Regions from separate parts of the Aliamphritea spongicola genome, predicted to be linked through region 2. Evidence: predicted binding sites of a transcription regulator. Region 2 holds the regulator's gene; the other holds the start of a gene.
What was found. Region 2 encodes LexA, which represses DNA repair genes until DNA is damaged. Its sites were predicted from a motif close to TACTGTNTANNTANACAGTA; they were not measured.
Positions count from the first base shown of each region.

Region 1: a site for LexA is predicted at 2,411-2,430, ahead of JYB63_RS05500 (DNA topoisomerase III). Genes of this name have one in related genera too.

Region 1 covers NZ_JAFIDL010000001.1:1,198,365-1,206,872, forward strand. The annotation lists gene JYB63_RS05495 (type 1 glutamine amidotransferase domain-containing protein) at 1-289, shown strand, start outside; gene JYB63_RS05500 (DNA topoisomerase III) at 416-2,389, opposite strand; gene JYB63_RS05505 (glutathione S-transferase N-terminal domain-containing protein) at 2,516-2,878, opposite strand; gene JYB63_RS05510 (TIGR04211 family SH3 domain-containing protein) at 3,219-3,788, shown strand; gene JYB63_RS05515 (cyclic nucleotide-binding domain-containing protein) at 3,834-4,319, opposite strand; gene JYB63_RS05520 (GrxA family glutaredoxin) at 4,642-4,911, shown strand; gene JYB63_RS05525 (hypothetical protein) at 4,955-5,110, shown strand; gene JYB63_RS05530 (HIT domain-containing protein) at 5,217-5,666, opposite strand; gene JYB63_RS05535 (GNAT family N-acetyltransferase) at 5,862-7,043, shown strand; gene JYB63_RS05540 (sensor domain-containing diguanylate cyclase) at 7,237-8,364, shown strand; gene JYB63_RS05545 (aminotransferase class V-fold PLP-dependent enzyme) at 8,424-8,508, opposite strand, start outside.
Region 2 covers NZ_JAFIDL010000001.1:22,465-30,972, forward strand. The annotation lists gene topA (type I DNA topoisomerase) at 1-800, shown strand, start outside; gene JYB63_RS00140 (DUF6586 family protein) at 882-1,379, shown strand; gene JYB63_RS00145 (hypothetical protein) at 1,407-1,664, shown strand; gene JYB63_RS00150 (cell division inhibitor SulA) at 1,728-2,201, opposite strand; gene lexA (transcriptional repressor LexA) at 2,206-2,808, opposite strand; gene dinG (ATP-dependent DNA helicase DinG) at 2,906-5,062, shown strand; gene rhlB (ATP-dependent RNA helicase RhlB) at 5,370-6,563, shown strand; gene JYB63_RS00170 (hypothetical protein) at 6,571-6,813, shown strand; gene JYB63_RS00175 (NAD(P)H-dependent glycerol-3-phosphate dehydrogenase) at 6,821-7,846, shown strand; gene JYB63_RS00180 (SixA phosphatase family protein) at 7,846-8,316, shown strand; gene JYB63_RS00185 (PglL family O-oligosaccharyltransferase) at 8,337-8,508, opposite strand, start outside.

The DNA.
Region 1 (8,508 bases), 1.2 Mb from region 2:
GGTCTGTCATGCCAGTGCTGTGCTCTTGCATGCTAAAGATTCTACCGGTACGGCAGTGGTTAAAGACCGGGCGGTAACAGGCTTCAGTAACAGTGAAGAAGCAGCCGTACAGTTAACCGAAATCGTCCCGTTCTTACTGGAAGATGCTCTGCTGGCTGCCGGTGCGGAATATCAGAAAGCGGAAGACTGGCACGCCTTTGCCATACAGGATGGCCTGATCATTACCGGCCAGAACCCTGCCAGTTCGGAGCTGGTTGCCGAAAAACTGCTGGGACATCTGAACGGCTAAACTCTCTTTTCTTTTTGCCTGACCTTCACGTCTGACCTTCACGTCTGAAGCGATCTGTCATCCCCCCGATATGACCGGTGACAGGTCAGGCCCCTTCTTCAGAGCCGTTTCGTTTATATACAGGCTTTATGCAGTTGTTGCTTTGCGCTTACGTCCCGCTGCAGAACGGGTGGTTTTCGCTGATGATTTAGTGGCAGTTCCTTTCGCTTTACCTGTAGTTTTACGGCGTTTGTAGCTCTTTTTACGGGCCGGCGAAGCAGCTTTCAGTGAGGCCGGAATCTGCACCCCGGCTGAGCCTGCCACCAGGTCTTTTAAACTTGTCAGCAATGGTTGCATGAATGCGTCGTAACTGCTCTGCTTATGGCAGATATCGTTAAGAGTAGCCTCCCACCGGGCAGTCATATCCGGCGTCGTTGCCGAATCCGGCAAACAACTGATCAAAGCCTTACCCACCTCAGAGGCTCTTACCGCTTTGCCTTCCCGGTATAAAAAACCACGGGTAAACAACAGCTCAATAATGCCGGCACGGGTAGCTTCCGTGCCCAGCCCGTCGGTTTCCTTCAAAATCTTACGGATATCCGGGTCCTGAACATAACGGGCAATGCCGGTCATCGCCGCCAGCAAAGTAGCATCGGTGAAATATTTAGGGGGCTGGGTATGCTTTTCTTCCACCTCGCCACGCAAACAGTCAACCACCTGCCCCTGATGTAATTCAGGTAACTGCTGATCCTTGCTGGCATCTTTATTCAGCAAATGCTTCCAGCCCAGCTCCAGCGTACGGTGCGCATTACAGACAAACAAACCACCGGCGATCGTCACCTCGGCCTTAGTTTCAAAGTAACTGTACTTAGGCATAAACTGGTACAGATAAAAGGTGGCGATCAGCGTATAAATTTTCTTCTCAGTCTCACTCAGTGAGGCAGGCATTTTACGGCTGGTGGGGATAATCGCGTGGTGGGCGTCGACTTTGCTGTCATTCCAGGCTGCACTGCGGCGGCTCAGATCCAGCATCCCGGACACTTTCTCAAAGCCCGGACAATTCCCCAGCACAACGGGCATGACGTCCTTTGCCAACCCGTGATGCTCCCAGGGCAGATAACGGCTGTCAGAGCGGGGATAGGTAATCAGTTTGTGCCGTTCATACAAACTCTGACAGGTATCCAGTACCGCCTTGGCATTCATGCCAAAGCGTTTCGCCGCTTCTATCTGCAATGCGGACAGGTTGAACGGTAACGGCGCGGCCTGCTGTTTCTGTTTCTGTTCCAGTTTTGTGACGGTACCCGGCTGTCCAGAAATTCTGGAGACGACATTCTCCGCCAGCGGACGTGATAACACCCGCCCTTCTTCGTCCTGATATGGCGCACAGTTTTCACTGGGTTTCCAGCGGGCCTGAAAATCTTCCTGTTTGTCTGTCTGTAAATGCGCAGTCACTTCATAGAAAGGTTTGGACACAAAGTCTTCTATGCTCTGATCCCGCCGAACCACCAGCCCCAGTACCGGGGTCTGTACCCGGCCAACCGACAGCACCCCGCTATATCCGGCCTGCTGTCCGCGTAACGTGTAGGCCCGGGTCATATTCATCCCGTACAGCCAGTCCGCCCGGGAACGGGCCAGTGCTGATACCGACAGAGGCACGAATTCCTGATTAGAACGCAGCTGCTGCAGTGCCCGGCGCACCGCACTGGCATTCAGGTCGCTGATCAGGCACCGCTGTGTAGCTGCTTTTTTAGCTGCGCTGACACCCAGGTAGTTAATGACTTCATCCACCAGCAACTGCCCTTCCCGGTCCGGGTCACCAACGTGAACAAGCTGATCTGCCTGCTTAACAAGCTTACGCAATACACTCAGCTGGCTGCGGGTTTTGCTGCGCGGCTGCAGTTTCCACTGTTCCGGTACTATGGGTAAATGTTCAAAACGCCATTGCTTAAACTGTGGGTCATAGTGATCCGGTTCAGCCTGCTCCAGCAAATGCCCCAGACACCAACTGACAACATCGCCGTTTCCCAGCCGGATGAACCCCTGATCTTTGCTGTGCGGTTTTGGCAGCACATCGGCCAGTGCCCGTGCCAGGCTGGGTTTTTCGGCAATATATAAAATCATAAATAGCTCAACCGGATAACTTACTGGCTAAATATACAGTTAAGCATTCTGTAACGGCAAGCCCTGTCAGCCCCAGACACAAAAAAAGCAGCCCATGGCTGCTTTTTTCTCACCGCTGAAAGCGGCTTATTTTACGTAGTTCTTTTCAAGATACTGAATAATGTCACCGGACTCATACATCCAGCGCACACCATCCTGCTCTTCGATTCGCAGGCACGGCACTTTCAGTTTGCCGCCATTCTGCTCAAGCTCAGTTTTGTAATCCTGATTACGCTTGGCATCCCGCACTTCTACATTCAGATTAAAGCGGCGCATTGCGCGGCGAACCTTGACGCAGAAAGGACATGCTTCGTACTGATACAGCGATAAACTGGCCGTCAGCTTATCCAGCTCAGCCTGCTGTTCAGGGCTGCGCTGCATTTTTTTCGGCGGAGTAAGCGCATTCACCAGTAAAATAATACGGCCAAGAATCCAGCGAATAATAAACACTTCTATCTTCCTCAGAGAACAAAAACGGTGGGCGATTCTAGCACACAACAACCCCTTGTGACGATGCCGCAGATACGCTTAACCGTCAGCACCGGACATATGCACGACAAAGCTGAAATAAAACTGAAAATAATAAACAAATGTTCGAACTTTTCCCTGGCACCGAAGTCACAGGCTAAGCTGTACAGGGATGAGACAAAATTTTAGCGATTTACCCGGGGGTCTGCGCCCTGCGAAACGAAGGACAATACCGTTCCCGCAAGCAGGCGCCCGAGAAAACAAATATAAACTTGCAGCCCTGTTATGCAGCAAGAGCAGATTATTGAGTTACGGTGTCACCATGCGTTTATTGATTGCTTCCTGTTTTACCCTGGTTTCTCTTTTCAGCCTGAACACCCAGGCAGCTTATATAAGTGATGATGTTTTTACCTATTACCATGGTGGTCCCAGTGATCAGTACAGGATCACCGGGCGGATTCGCAGTGGCACCAGCATTACCATTCTGGACCGTAATAAAGACAGCGGCTACGTTAAAATCAAAACCGCTTCAGGGCGTACCGGATGGCTGCCCGGTGCGAATGTCAGCGAAGGCTCAAGCATGTCGGTCCGTTTTCCCCAGCTGGAAGAAAAACTGGGTAAAAGTAATGCCATGATCACCCAGCAGAATGAAGTTATTCAGTCACTGAAACAGCAAACCGTCGGTCTGCAGCAACAGAACAAAGAATACGCCGATACCATTGCCAAGCTGGAACTGGAAATCTCCAGCCTGAACCGCTCCATTAACAGCATGGACGACTCAAACCTGATGCGCTGGTTTACCTACGGCGGGCTGGTTGCGTTTGGCGGCCTGGTGCTGGGCCTGATTATCCCGCTGATTCCACGCCGTAAGAAACGTCCGGACGTGTGGTAAGTCCGGATATTCTTCAGAAAGAAAGTCAGATACAAAAAACCGCCGTTATCCGGCGGTTTCTGCATTTAGCTGGTCTATACAGCCTGCCAGCTGACAATCTCCGTCACGCAGGCGTCTGCTCAGATCACGGGCCATGTTCATAAATATCAGCATGTACTGCTCGGCATCCTGCTGATATAGCGAAAACAACTGATCGGCCTTAATTTCAATCGCGTGGCACTGGTCATCCGCGATGACCACACCGCTACGAGGATAAACCCCAAGCAACGCCATGGCACCGAAGCACTCTGTCGCCTGAAAGCTGCGAATTTTATGCAGGGTGCCGTTTTCACTGCCGTGCTTATACAGGGATGCGTGGCCTGAAACCACTACAAAGGCTGAGTCGCCCCGTTCACCTTCTGAAAAAAACGCTTCTCCCGGTGCGTGTTCAACGCATTTACAACCGGCAATCAGCATCCGGATACTGTCTTCACGCAGGCCACCAAATACAGGCATGTTCTGCAATTGCTCAATAGGAATATCTACTGCCACGCGACTACTCAACTTTTCCCGAGACGACATTTTATTATGTCAAACTCGTGACATAATAAACCAAGCAGCGCCGCGGTCAAACAGGCACTTTTACTCCTGGTAAAATCAAACGCTCAGCAAGGTTAAAGATTACATAGCATCCTTTACTCAAACTGGTTGCTATACTGACATTACTGGCGCGGCTTCAGTCCCGGTTTATGGCATACTTCACCGGTCTATAGAGCTAATAACCAATAGCTATGTTTGATATAAACATTCACTATTGGCATACGGGTTAATAAATTGTTTCAATGTCACCCGTTCTTATGAGGAGATTATTTAGATGCAACGTGTGACTATTTTTGGTCGTGAAGGATGCGGATTCTGTGTCCGTGCCAAGCAACTTTGTGAAATCAAAGATTTAGATCATCGCTATATTGATATCCATAAAGAAGGTATCAGCAAAGAAGATCTGGAAAAAACTATCGGTAAACCAGTCACAACTGTTCCTCAGATCTTCCACGGAAAGGAGCACATCGGAGGCTTTACCGAGTTTTCTGCATTAGTCGCTGAGCTTGAAGAAGGAAACGAGCTCGAAGGATTCGAGCTGTAAGGAACTGACTAAGCAATAACCGCAATTAACAGCGAGCAAGCCTATGATTACATTATTGTCTTTAGCCGTTTTAGCTTGCCTGTTCGTGATTGGCTATAGCCTCAGAGACCATCTTAAAGGGCACAACAGTCAGCCGCAGGCATTACGTATTCCTGTCGAAGAGCACCGCCGGCACCCACAGCGCCGCCGTCGCCGTTAAACTTGCAGAAAACGGGCCTGTTCCGTAAAGCCCGGACAAAAGAAAAGCGCTCAGTCGTCAGGACTCAGCGCTTTTTTTATACCTGCCAGTCGGTATTTCCCGGTACTTAGCTGGCTGCCCGGTTCAGCGCCAGCGCACCATTCAGAATCACTTCAAGTTTGTGCTGTACTTCATACAGCTCTGTTTCAGAATACTGCCGTGACGGTACCGCACCCCACACAGGCGCAGGCCAGGCGGCATCATCTTCATAACGCACCACATGATGCACATGTAACTGAGGCACCATATTGCCAATTGCAGCCACATTCATTTTTCTGGCGGCAAAAATATCGTGCAGATTCTCAGCCAGAAAAGATGACTCATGTATAAGCTGCTGCTGTTCTTCTTCCGGTAAATGATAAATTTCTGTCGCACCGGCCCGGCGTGGCACCAGAATAAACCAGGGATAGTTAGCATCATTCATCAGCAACAGCCGGCACAGCGGGAAATCACCAATATGAATGCAATCGGCGGCAAGACGGGGATCCAGTTCAAATTCCAGCTCAAGCTCATCCATCATATATCTCCTTTGTGAAGCAATACCTTAACTCTAGCAGTTGAACAGCAATCCCGACAGAACTTGTTGACTGTAAAGCAGTTTTTCTCGCACTTACCGGCCAGCATCCGATATACAAAGCAGACGGAAGGCTGGATTTAGTACTATCAACTGACTTACAGTAAGCACTCTCTTCCAGTCACCAAACACAGTTGTATGACCACATTCAGTTTTCATAACTCAATCGCTGATATCGGCCAGGAAACCTGGGATGCGCTAGTTCACCGGCCGGACAGTGGGCTGGATTACCCATTTATCCGCTACGGTTTCTTACATGCACTGGAAAGCAGTGGCAGCGTCTGCGTAAAAACGGGCTGGCAACCGCTCCATATGGTCATCAATGATCCGGAACCGGTCGGCGTGATGCCCCTGTATGTTAAACAGCATTCCTATGGCGAATACGTGTTCGACTGGGCCTGGGCAGACGCTTATCAACGTTACGGGCTGGAATATTATCCAAAACTGCTCAACGCCATTCCGTTTACACCGAGTACCGGCCCCCGCCTCTGCCTGTCTGCTGACCTCAGTCCGGAGCAGCAGGCAGAATTACATCAGGCGGCGGCTCAGGCGCTGACCCAGGTGTGCCGGCAGCATAAACTGTCCGGCTGGCACAGCCTGTTCCTGGATACTGACAGCCTAGCTCTTCTTAAGGGTGACGGAGTTAAGCGTCGTCTGGGCAGCCAGTACCACTGGTTTAATCAGGGCTACCATGACTTTGATGATTTCCTGAGTACGTTCAGTTCAAGAAAACGTAAGAATGTCCGTAAGGAACGGCAAAAAATCGATCAGCAGGCAATCAGCCACCGGTTTCTGAACGGCCATCAGATCACAGATGCTGAACTGGACAGCTTTTATGACTTTTATCAGGTTACATACCTTAAACGGGGCCGGTCCGGTTACCTCAACCGCGATTTCTTTCATCAGCTGTGTCAGAGCATCCCAGATAACCTCTTATTCTGTATTGCCAGTAAAGACGGTCAGGACGTCGCCGCCGCCCTTTATCTGCAGGACTCAGCCACCCTGTACGGCCGCTACTGGGGCTCACTGGAAGAGTTCGACAGCTTGCATTTCGAAACCTGCTATTACCAGGGCATCGACTATTGCATTGCCAAAGGCTTAAAACGTTTTGACCCCGGCGCACAGGGGGAACATAAAATCCAGCGGGGCTTTAAACCTATAGAAACCTGGTCAGTGCACTGGCTGGCGGAAGCAGGATTTGATCAGGCAATCAGTCAGTTCCTCGCCGAAGAAGAAACCATGATGCGCGAACATATGGCTGTACTGGAAGCCCAGCTGCCCTTTAAAGCGGATAATCTGAATGACCGCAACGCGGGTTAGACAGCCTCAAAAATACGACCACTACCCAATCTGGGTAACAGCTATTCAAGCTACAGGCCAGTGTTCATCAGGGTTATTGAAATTTAAGTGTTTTTTTCATGCCAGATGGCCAAAAGTTTTCCAGTACTTTGCCGATTAAATGAATTATAGTTTTGCAGTCAGGCAAAACCATCGTTTTCCAGTTAGGCGATTTATGGCATCAACAGAAAAAGACAATCAGGAGCTGCGCCGCGTTATCCGTCTTATGTCGAGTAAGATGGAGCGTAATGAGGCCATTCTGAAATCTTTTTTTGAGATGGAAATCCGCCTGCTGAGCTGCAGCACACTGGCAGAATTACTCGACTTGCTGCTGGTTGAATTCAAAGAATACTTCCGCCTGAGTTCCGTCAATCTGATTTTGCTGGACCCTGAAGGTGCCGCCCGGGATCTCCTGGATGACTACGTGCCTCCCAAACCCGGCCACACCCTAAGATTTGTTAAGAATCAGCGCTTACTGAAATCCATTTTTCCGGTCCCGAAACTGAAAGCCGGCGAACTGGATGATGAAGTCAAAAAGCTGGCCTTTCCCAGCAGCCCATTTATTCTCAGCAGTGCCCTGCTGCCACTGGTACGTCACGACTGCCTGATCGGCAGCCTGCATCTGGGCAGTAAAGATCCGGGACGCTACAGTGACAGCTTTGACTATGACTACATAAATCACCTGGCGTCCGTCATCGCAGTTTGTATTGAAAACTGCATTAACCAGCAGAACCTCAAGCGTATGAGCATCATTGATATGCTCACCAAGGTGCATAACCGCCGCGCATTCGATCAGGAAATCATCCGTGAACTGTCACGGGCGAACCGGCACCAGACCACTCTGAGCTGCCTGTTTGTCGATCTTGACCATTTCAAGCTGGTGAACGATACATACGGCCATCAGGTCGGTGACCGGGTACTGCGCAGCGTCGGCCAGGTGCTTAAAAAATCTCTGCGTAAAACTGACTTTATCGCCCGCTATGGCGGTGAAGAATTTGCCATTCTGCTGCCCAAATGTGACGCCACCCAGGCACAGCAGATCGGCGATACCATTCGCAGCAAAATCCTGAAAATGATCATGCATAATGATCTTGGGGAAGCCTTCAGAATCAGCTGCTCCATCGGTATTTCCAGCTGTGAAGTATCTCGCTATCACTGGGCGACACTGGAAGACCTGTCCACCCGGTTGCTGAAAGCCGCCGATGACGGTGTCTATACCGCCAAGCATAATGGCCGTAACCAGTGTGCCTACGAGCCGTTCGATCTGGAACCGCGCAGCGGCATTAAGCTGGTCTCCGGCTAAACTGAAAAAACCGCCGGCAGCCAGGCTACACAGCGGTTCTTTTCATTCCTGACAGTCTGTCAGACAGCGATCTCCTGAGGTAATACAAACCAGCGCAGGGCGTCAGCATCTGACGGCAGTTCCAGGGCATAACGCTCCCCTTCC
Region 2 (8,508 bases):
CAACAGGTGTCTTCCTGGGTTGTTCTGGCTATGCACTGCCCCCTAAAGAACGCTGTAAATCGACCATGAACCTGATTCACGGCGATGAGGTGGTCAGTGTTGACGGCGATGATGAAGAAGAATCCCGAATTCTGATTAACAAGCACCGTTGCAAGATCTGTGATACTGCAATGGACAGCTACCTGATTGATGAGCAGCGTAAATTGCATATCTGCGGTAACAACCCGGATTGCAGTGGTTTTGAGGTAGAGCAGGGCAGCTACAAGATCAAAGGCTATGACGGTCCTGTAATTGACTGTGATAAATGTGGCGCAGAAATGCAGCTGAAAACCGGCCGGTTCGGTAAATTCTTTGGTTGTACGGCTGAGGGCTGTAAAAATACCCGTAAGCTGCTCAAGAGTGGTGAAGCTGCGCCGCCGAAGATGGATCCGGTGCCTATGCCTGAGCTGGCCTGTGAGAAGGTTGAAGACACTTATGTGCTGCGTGATGGTGCATCAGGATTATTCCTGGCTGCCAGCCAGTTCCCGCGGAAACGGGAAACCCGTGCACCGAAGATCAGCGAATTACTGCCGCATCAGAGTGAAATTGATCCGAAATACAGTTTTTTGTTCAGTGCACCTGTTCAGGATGATGAAGGTAACCCGAGCATTGTCCGTTATAGCCGCAAAACCAAAGAACAGTACGTCATGACTGAGGTGGATGGTAAGGCGACAGGATGGCGGGCTTTTTATCAGGGTAACAGCTGGGTGGTTGAAGCTGCTAAGGCAAAACCAAAGGCTAAAGCGAAAGCTAAGAAGTAAACGTCTACACTTAGGGTTGATGGTCGCGGCTTTTGCTGTGGCTATTAACTTGAAGTGTATCCTTCCTGAGCAGGTATCTGTATGTCTCTGAGTGGTTTGAGTCTGACAAATCAGCGACTGTATTTTGCGAAGCTGCAGTTACAGCAGTATCAGGCACTGGCTGACAGTGAGTCAGAGCCGGCACAGCAAGCGCAGTATGAATCTGTTGTATTTCATCTGATGCAGGCTTACAGGTCATATTTGCTTGAACTCATTGAAATACAGAACATACCGTTACCGGCAGAAGCAGGTAATGCTGTGGCGTTGTTAGAAGGGTGTTCTGCTGATTTTGTTTCTCCGGAATTGCGTGAGCTGGCGATGCTGGAGAAAGACGCTGTTTCCTGGCTGGCGAATATGCTGCGGGCTTTTGCGCAGCTTTCTGCCCTGAACGAAAATAGTCATGAGTCCGGTGTTGTCCATCAATCTGAAATTAGTTTAACGATGGTAGCTGATGATGACCGGGTGACCCGTTTGAGAAACTGGCTGGATTCCCTATCTTCGGTTATCCAGCGGTTACGTGCCGTTTCTCAGGAATGGTAATTAGTTTTTAATTGTAGAGTTTTATAGATGGCTGAGTTGTTTCTGGAAATTGTTGAGCTCGAAAACGGTGAGATCGTGCTGCGTGAAATGGAATCTGACGATGTGCCGGTAATGCGTGTCAGTTTTTCTGATGACATGAAGAAGCGCCTGCAGGATCAGCATTTGGATGTTGCAAAGGTAATGCTGAGTGCCGGGATTCACATGGCAGCAGAAATGCAGAATAAGGCTGCGGAAGCTCAGGAGCTTCAAAACGCAGAAGATGAAAAGCCACCTGTATTACACTGAGCGGTAATGATTCATAAAAAAAGCGCCGGAGGGCGCTTTTTTTTATGGTGGATAAAAATTGCTTTATGAGGCCATCCGGTCCCGGATAACAATGCCATGGCTGGCACCGTGTTCAGCTGCGTTTTCCAAACCGTTGAGTTGCTCATTGCTGAGCATTCCTGGCCAGGTGATGACTGCATGGCAGGTGCCTGCTTGCAGTGCCTGACATGCCAGGTCATAAGTGGTGTGGCTGGCATCGGGCTGTAACAGCATGATCTTATTCAGATCAATACCTGCGGCAGAAAGCAGTGCTTTGGGGAGGCTGCTTGGAGGGGCAATCCAGGCAAACCAGCGATCATCGCGACTTAACTGAGCAAGCAAAGGCAGTAACATTGTTAACTGATCAAAGTCGTTATTATGCATAACAATTTCAGTGATCTTTCCGGCCAGGGCGGGCATTGGCTGTGCCGCCTGTTCGGTTAACATGCTGTCAGAAGGGCGAATCAGGGGAATATTCGCATTCTGAGTGGATTGAGTTACCAGTTCTGCCTGCATCATGTCGTTATCCTCTTCTAATCACGCCTACGCCAAGGCCTTCAATAGATAATTCCTGTTCTTCCAGGTTGATCACAATCGGGTCAAATTCTTCGTTTTCAGCAATTAGGTAAACCAGATTGCCATCTTTCTTAAAGCGTTTAACGGTGACATCGTCTTCAATACGGGCGACAACAATTTCGCCGTTTTTGGCCTGTTTGCACTGATGTACGGCCAGCAGGTCACCGTCCATAATGCCGACGTCCTTCATACTGGTGCCCCGTACCCGGAGCAGGTAATCCGCCGGTGGGTGGAAGAAATCTGCGGCAATGGTGCAGCGGTCTTCAACGTGTTGCTGGGCCAGAATCGGGTTACCTGCGGCGACCTGTCCGACTACAGGCAGGCCTGCTTCTTCCTGTTCAAGATCGGGTATACGGATACCCCGTGATGTGCCGGGTATCATTTCGATTGCACCTTTACGTGCCAGCGCCTTGAGGTGTTCCTCTGCAGCATTGGCAGACTTGAAACCCAGTTCCCGGGCAATGTCTGCACGGGTTGGCGGATAGCCGGTGGTTGCAATGTAATGTTTTATACAATCAAGAACATCGGTTTGTCGTTGTGTCAGTTTCATGATGATCTCTGTGTTTTTATCCAGTATCTGTAACTATATACAGTATTTTGCTTTTGTAAACATTTTTTATGTTTATATATCCAGTGTTATTGATAGAATGGCCGCCATTCATACAGACGGACTGATTGACGTGCTGACCGACGATCTCAAAAAACAGATACAGACTGCTTACAGTAAGTTTTTAGCCAGCCGGGGGTTAAAGGCCCGTGCCGGCCAGAAGCGGATGATTGCCGAGGTGGCAAAGGTCATTGGTAATATTCCTGTTGATGATAAGGCTCAGCGTCTCGGAGAGAATCATGTCTGTGTGGTCGAGGCCGGAACCGGTACAGGTAAAACTATTGGTTACTTGCTGGCAGCGATTCCAGTAGCGAAGGCTTTAAAAAAGAAGATCATTCTGTCGACTGCAACAGTGGCGCTTCAGGAACAGCTGCTACATAAAGATTTGCCTGAAGTACTTGAGCATACTGAACTGCCGATGAGTTTTACCCTTGCCAAAGGGCGGGGGCGTTACCTGTGTATCAATAAAGTTGAGCAGCATCTGGATTCCAGTGCCTCAACCGGTCAGATAGCATTGTATGAAGATGAACAGGCTATGCGGCTGGATCCGGAAACGGAAACTTTTTACAAGCATTTGCTGAATGAGTATGCATCCGGTCGTTGGGACGGTGACCGGGATAATCTCACTGAAGAAATTGAAGATGCCCGCTGGGGGCCGTTAACCAGCGATCATTTGCAGTGTACTAACCGTCGCTGCACTAACTTCAGTGCCTGCAGTTTTTTTAAAGCCCGGCGGGACCTGGATCAGGTTGAGTGTGTGATAGCCAATCACGATATCGTTCTGGCGGACTTGTCACTGGGGGGCGGAGCTATCCTGCCTGATCCTGCTGAAGCTATATACATCTTCGATGAGGGACACCATCTGGCCCCTAAGGCCAGTAATCACTTTGCGTTCAGTCTGCGGATCAAGTCATCGTCAAGGTGGCTGAATACGCTTCCCAAGCAGCATGCTCAGATGCTGGAGCAACTTGGCCATCCGGGCGTGATGTCGCAATATGTTGAGCAAACGTTACGTCCGGGTGAAGATTTAAAAATCCTGCTGGAGCAGATCCATGAGTTGGTGAAGCCACTTATGGTCAATGCTGAGAACGGTCGTTTACGTGACCGTTACAGGTTTGCCGGTGGCGAAGTCCCTGAAGAGCTAAGGCTGATGTTTAAGGATGCTGAGTATCTGGCTGCCCGACTGTTAACCCGCCATGAAATGTTACTGGATCTGTTTCGGGAAGCGCTTGATGGTGAAGTCGGCGACATTGATAAACAACTGGCTGAGCAGTGGTATCCGAGGCTTGGTCTTATGGTGTCGCGGTTTCAGTCCATCACCGGCTTATCGAAGAGCTTCTTCCGGGCTGATGATCTGAAAGAGAGCCCGACTGCCCGCTGGGTCAATCTGGTTGAGTCTGGTATCGGCCATGATTTTGAGTTTCACAGTGCCCCGGTGTCTGCAGCTCATATGTTACAGCAACATTTATGGCAGAACTGTTTTGCTGCCGTGGTTACATCCGCTACCCTGACTGCGCTGGGACGGTTCGATCGTGTGCTTGATGATCTGGGGCTGCCAGCGGATACACCGAGTCATAGCTTGCTGAGTCCGTTTGATCATTATAATGCTGCGGAGCTTTATATACCGGCGATGAATGCTGAAGCCAGTGATCCTGAAGCTCACACCCAGGCAGTCTGTGACTTCCTGAACAGTGAGCTGGACAGTAAAGCTGCTACTCTGGTGTTATTTACTTCCTGGCGGCAAATGCGCACAGTGCTTGCCTCGCTGGACGAAAAGCTCAACAATAGTGTGCTGTCACAGGGTGATTACAGTAAAAATGAAATACTGAAACGTCATCGTAGCCGTATTGATGACGGTGAAGGCAGTATTATTTTCGGCTTAGCGTCCTTTACAGAAGGGGTTGATCTCCCGGGGAAGTACCTGACGGAAGTTATTATCACTAAGTTACCGTTCAGTGTGCCGGATGACCCGGTTGATGCGACGATGGCCGAATGGATAGAAAATAAAGGCGGCAATGCCTTTATGGAATGGTCTGTACCGATGGCTTCTGTGCGTCTGACACAGGCAGCAGGTAGGTTATTACGGACTGAACAGGATACCGGCAGAATAGTTTTGCTGGACCGGCGTGTGATAAGCCGGCGCTATGGGCGGCAGTTATTAGATGCTTTGCCGCCTTTCCGACGTACCGTTGGCTAAGGCTGAAGGGTATCGTCTCTTAATGAGTTCCGGGTTTTGTAAGGTATGCGCTTCTTAAGTGGAAAAGAGAAAGTGAAGAGTATGCAGCAAAGCGGACGGGATGATATGAGTATTTGAATATATAGGTATTAACTTGATAAAAAATTTGTTTCGTAAGGTGAATAAGTCACCGGAGTCAGCTGAGGCACAGCCGCAGGCTGCAACAGTTAAGCCCCAGAAAAAAGCGACAGAAGCTAAAGTAAAGTCTAAGCCAAAGGCAAAATCCAAGCCTCGCCAGCCAAAAGCAAAGCCTCAGCCTGTATGGTCTATGGATCAGTTTCAGGTAGAGCCTCAGGAAGGTAAGCAGCGTTTTCACGACTTTAATTTGCCTGATGATGTGATGCATGCCATTGCTGATCTTGAGTTTAAATACTGCTCTGCAATCCAGGCTGCAACCCTGAAACAGTCTCTGGCTGGCAAAGATATGATTGGTAAAGCGCAGACAGGAACGGGTAAAACTGCCGCTTTTCTGATCAGTATTATTACTGACCTGATTGACTTTCCCCTGGAGCATAAACGTGCCCGTGGGGTGCCGCGGGCGCTGATCATCGCGCCGACACGCGAATTAACGTTGCAGATTGCTTCAGATGCTGAGCAGTTAGCCAAGTACTGTGATCTGAGTGTTGTTTCACTGGTTGGCGGTATGGATTACGACAAGCAGCGTAAGCAACTGGCGGCCCGTCCGGTTGATATTCTGGTGGCAACGCCAGGTCGTCTGATTGATTTTGTGCGCAGTTCTGATGTGGATCTGGGCGATGTGGAAGTGATGGTTCTGGATGAAGCGGACCGGATGCTCAGCATGGGCTTTATACCCGATGTCCGGACAATCATTCGTCATACACCGCGTAAGGGTGACAGACAGACCCTGTTATACAGTGCAACCTTTACTGACGACATTATGAACCTTGCCAAGCAGTGGACAGTTGATGCTGAAGTGGTTGAAATTGAACCGGAAAAGAGAAGTACGGATTCTGTCACTCAGCAGGTTTACCTGGTATCCCGTCAGGAAAAATACACCCTGTTACGCAACTTTATGCGGGCCAATCAACTGGAACGGGTCATTGTTTTCGGTAACCGGCGTGATGAAACCCGCCGGCTGGCTGAACGCCTGCAGAAAGATGGTTTGTCGGCAGCCTTGCTCTCTGGCGAGATACCGCAGCAAAAACGTCTTAAAACCCTTGAGGCGTTCCGTAACGGTACGATTAATATTCTGGTGGCAACTGATGTTGCCGGCCGTGGGATCCATGTCGATGGCGTCAGCCACGTGATTAACTATGCATTACCTGAAGATCCGGATGACTATGTACACCGGATTGGCCGTACCGGCCGGGCAGGTTCTACAGGCACATCAATTAGCTTTGCCAGTGAAGATGATGCTTTCCTGATTCCTGATATTGAAGCGGAAGCCGGGGTGAAGATGGAATGTATCTATCCGGATCCTCATTTATTGCAATCGTTATAGGTCGCTAATGTCTGAAGACAAGCATAATACTGCAAGGATCAGCCAGTGGCTGGGCTATGCAGTCAGTATATTTTTTGTTGTTATCGCTTTATTTGGTTACCAGCGTACGGGCGATCTTTCGCAGTTGCTCATCTTTTTGGTGCTGGCAGTTATTGCTTTCGCGGTGGTAAAGCTGTTGTTTGCCGGAATTAACCGTTTACTGGATTCACTGGATAAGTCGTCAGATCCCTCGTCTGATCAGGACAGGTAGAGTATTTATGCAAAGTCAAAAAGCAGTTGCAGTATTAGGTGGTGGCAGTTTCGGTACGGTGATCGCTGATCTGGTTGCCAGCAAAGGGATACCTGTTAACCAGTGGATGCGCAGTGAGGAACGGGTTACTGAACTGAATCAGTGCCGCACAAACCAGCGGTATCTGCCGGGGTATGCCCTTGCGGAAGGTATTCGCGCCAGTTCTGATATTGAAGAGGTCCTGACAAACTCTGAGCTGGTTTTTGTATCCATTCCAAGCCAGTCATTCCGGAGTGTGGTTCGCCAGGCGAAGCCTTTTATCCAGTCACATCATCAGTTAGTCAGTACGACAAAAGGTATTGAGGCAGACCATTTCAGCCTGATGAGTCAGATTTTGTCAGAAGAGTTACCCGGACAGGCTATTGGCGTTCTCAGTGGTCCAAATTTGGCAAAAGAGGTTGTGCAGAAGCATCTGACAGCAACAGTCATCGCCAGTGATAACGATGCGCTGCGCCAGCATGTACAGGAAATTCTTCACTGTGCGCATTTCCGTGTGTATGCCAGTTCAGATACATACGGCGTTGAGCTGGGCGGTACGCTGAAGAATATCTATGCGATTGCCTCAGGGTTAAGTGCTGCAATGGGAATGGGTGAGAATACCAAGAGTATGCTGATGACCCGAAGCCTGGCAGAGATGAGTCGCTTTGCTGTACAGATGGGCGCCAACCCGATGACCTTTCTTGGTCTGGCAGGTGTAGGTGACCTGATCGTCACCTGCTCTTCATCTCTGAGCCGGAATTACCGTGTCGGTTATGCGCTGGGTGAAGGTCGTACATTAGCTGAAGCAGTCGCAGCACTCGGAGAAGTGGCAGAAGGCGTCAACACCCTGCGTTACGTTAAGGAAAAGAGTGATGAACTGGGTGTATATATGCCGTTAGTTCAGGGACTGTATGAAGTTGTGTTTAACGGCGCACCGATTGCTGAAGTTGCCCGCAGCATGATGCTCAGCACTCAGAGCAGCGACGTTGAGTTTGTCCTGCCACGGATGCCGTAATGCGTATTTATCTGTTACGCCATGGTGAGGCGGGTTATAACGCATCTTCGGATAAACTCCGGCCCCTGACTGAAAAAGGAAAGCATGACCTGGATACTATGTTGCGGGCATTCAGTGCAGAGCATCAGGTATCATGTATCTATCACAGCCCGTATTTACGTACCTGTCAGACTGCTGAACGGTTCAGTGCTGTTCAGGGAGGGCTGGAGCAGTCTACTGAAGATTTGCTTGTACCTGAGTCATCTCCTCAGAATGTGGTGGACTGGTTGGGTGAGATAGCTGTTGGTGCTGGTGCAGATGGTGTTGCGCTGGTGACTCACCAGCCGCTGATTGGCTATCTGACCTGTTTGCTGACTGAAGGACATACCCGTCGTCCTGAGCCTCTGTTACCAGGCCAGTTGGCTGAGCTTGAAACTGACTTCCCTGCGGCGGGGCTGGCCCGCCTGGTTAAAATCTGGCGCGCGGACTGATTTTTCACGGTGGTCCGGTTTTAGTGTTCGCCTGTAGCGCGGGGCGCGGATACCGACTGTGATGCGGCAAGTTGCGCTAAGAATTTATCAGCGTTTTTAATGGCTGCATTGTTGGGGTACATTGCCCTGACATGTGCCATTGTAGTTTCACTCTTCGCTTTATTCCCCATGATCTTATATGCCTGGCTCAGG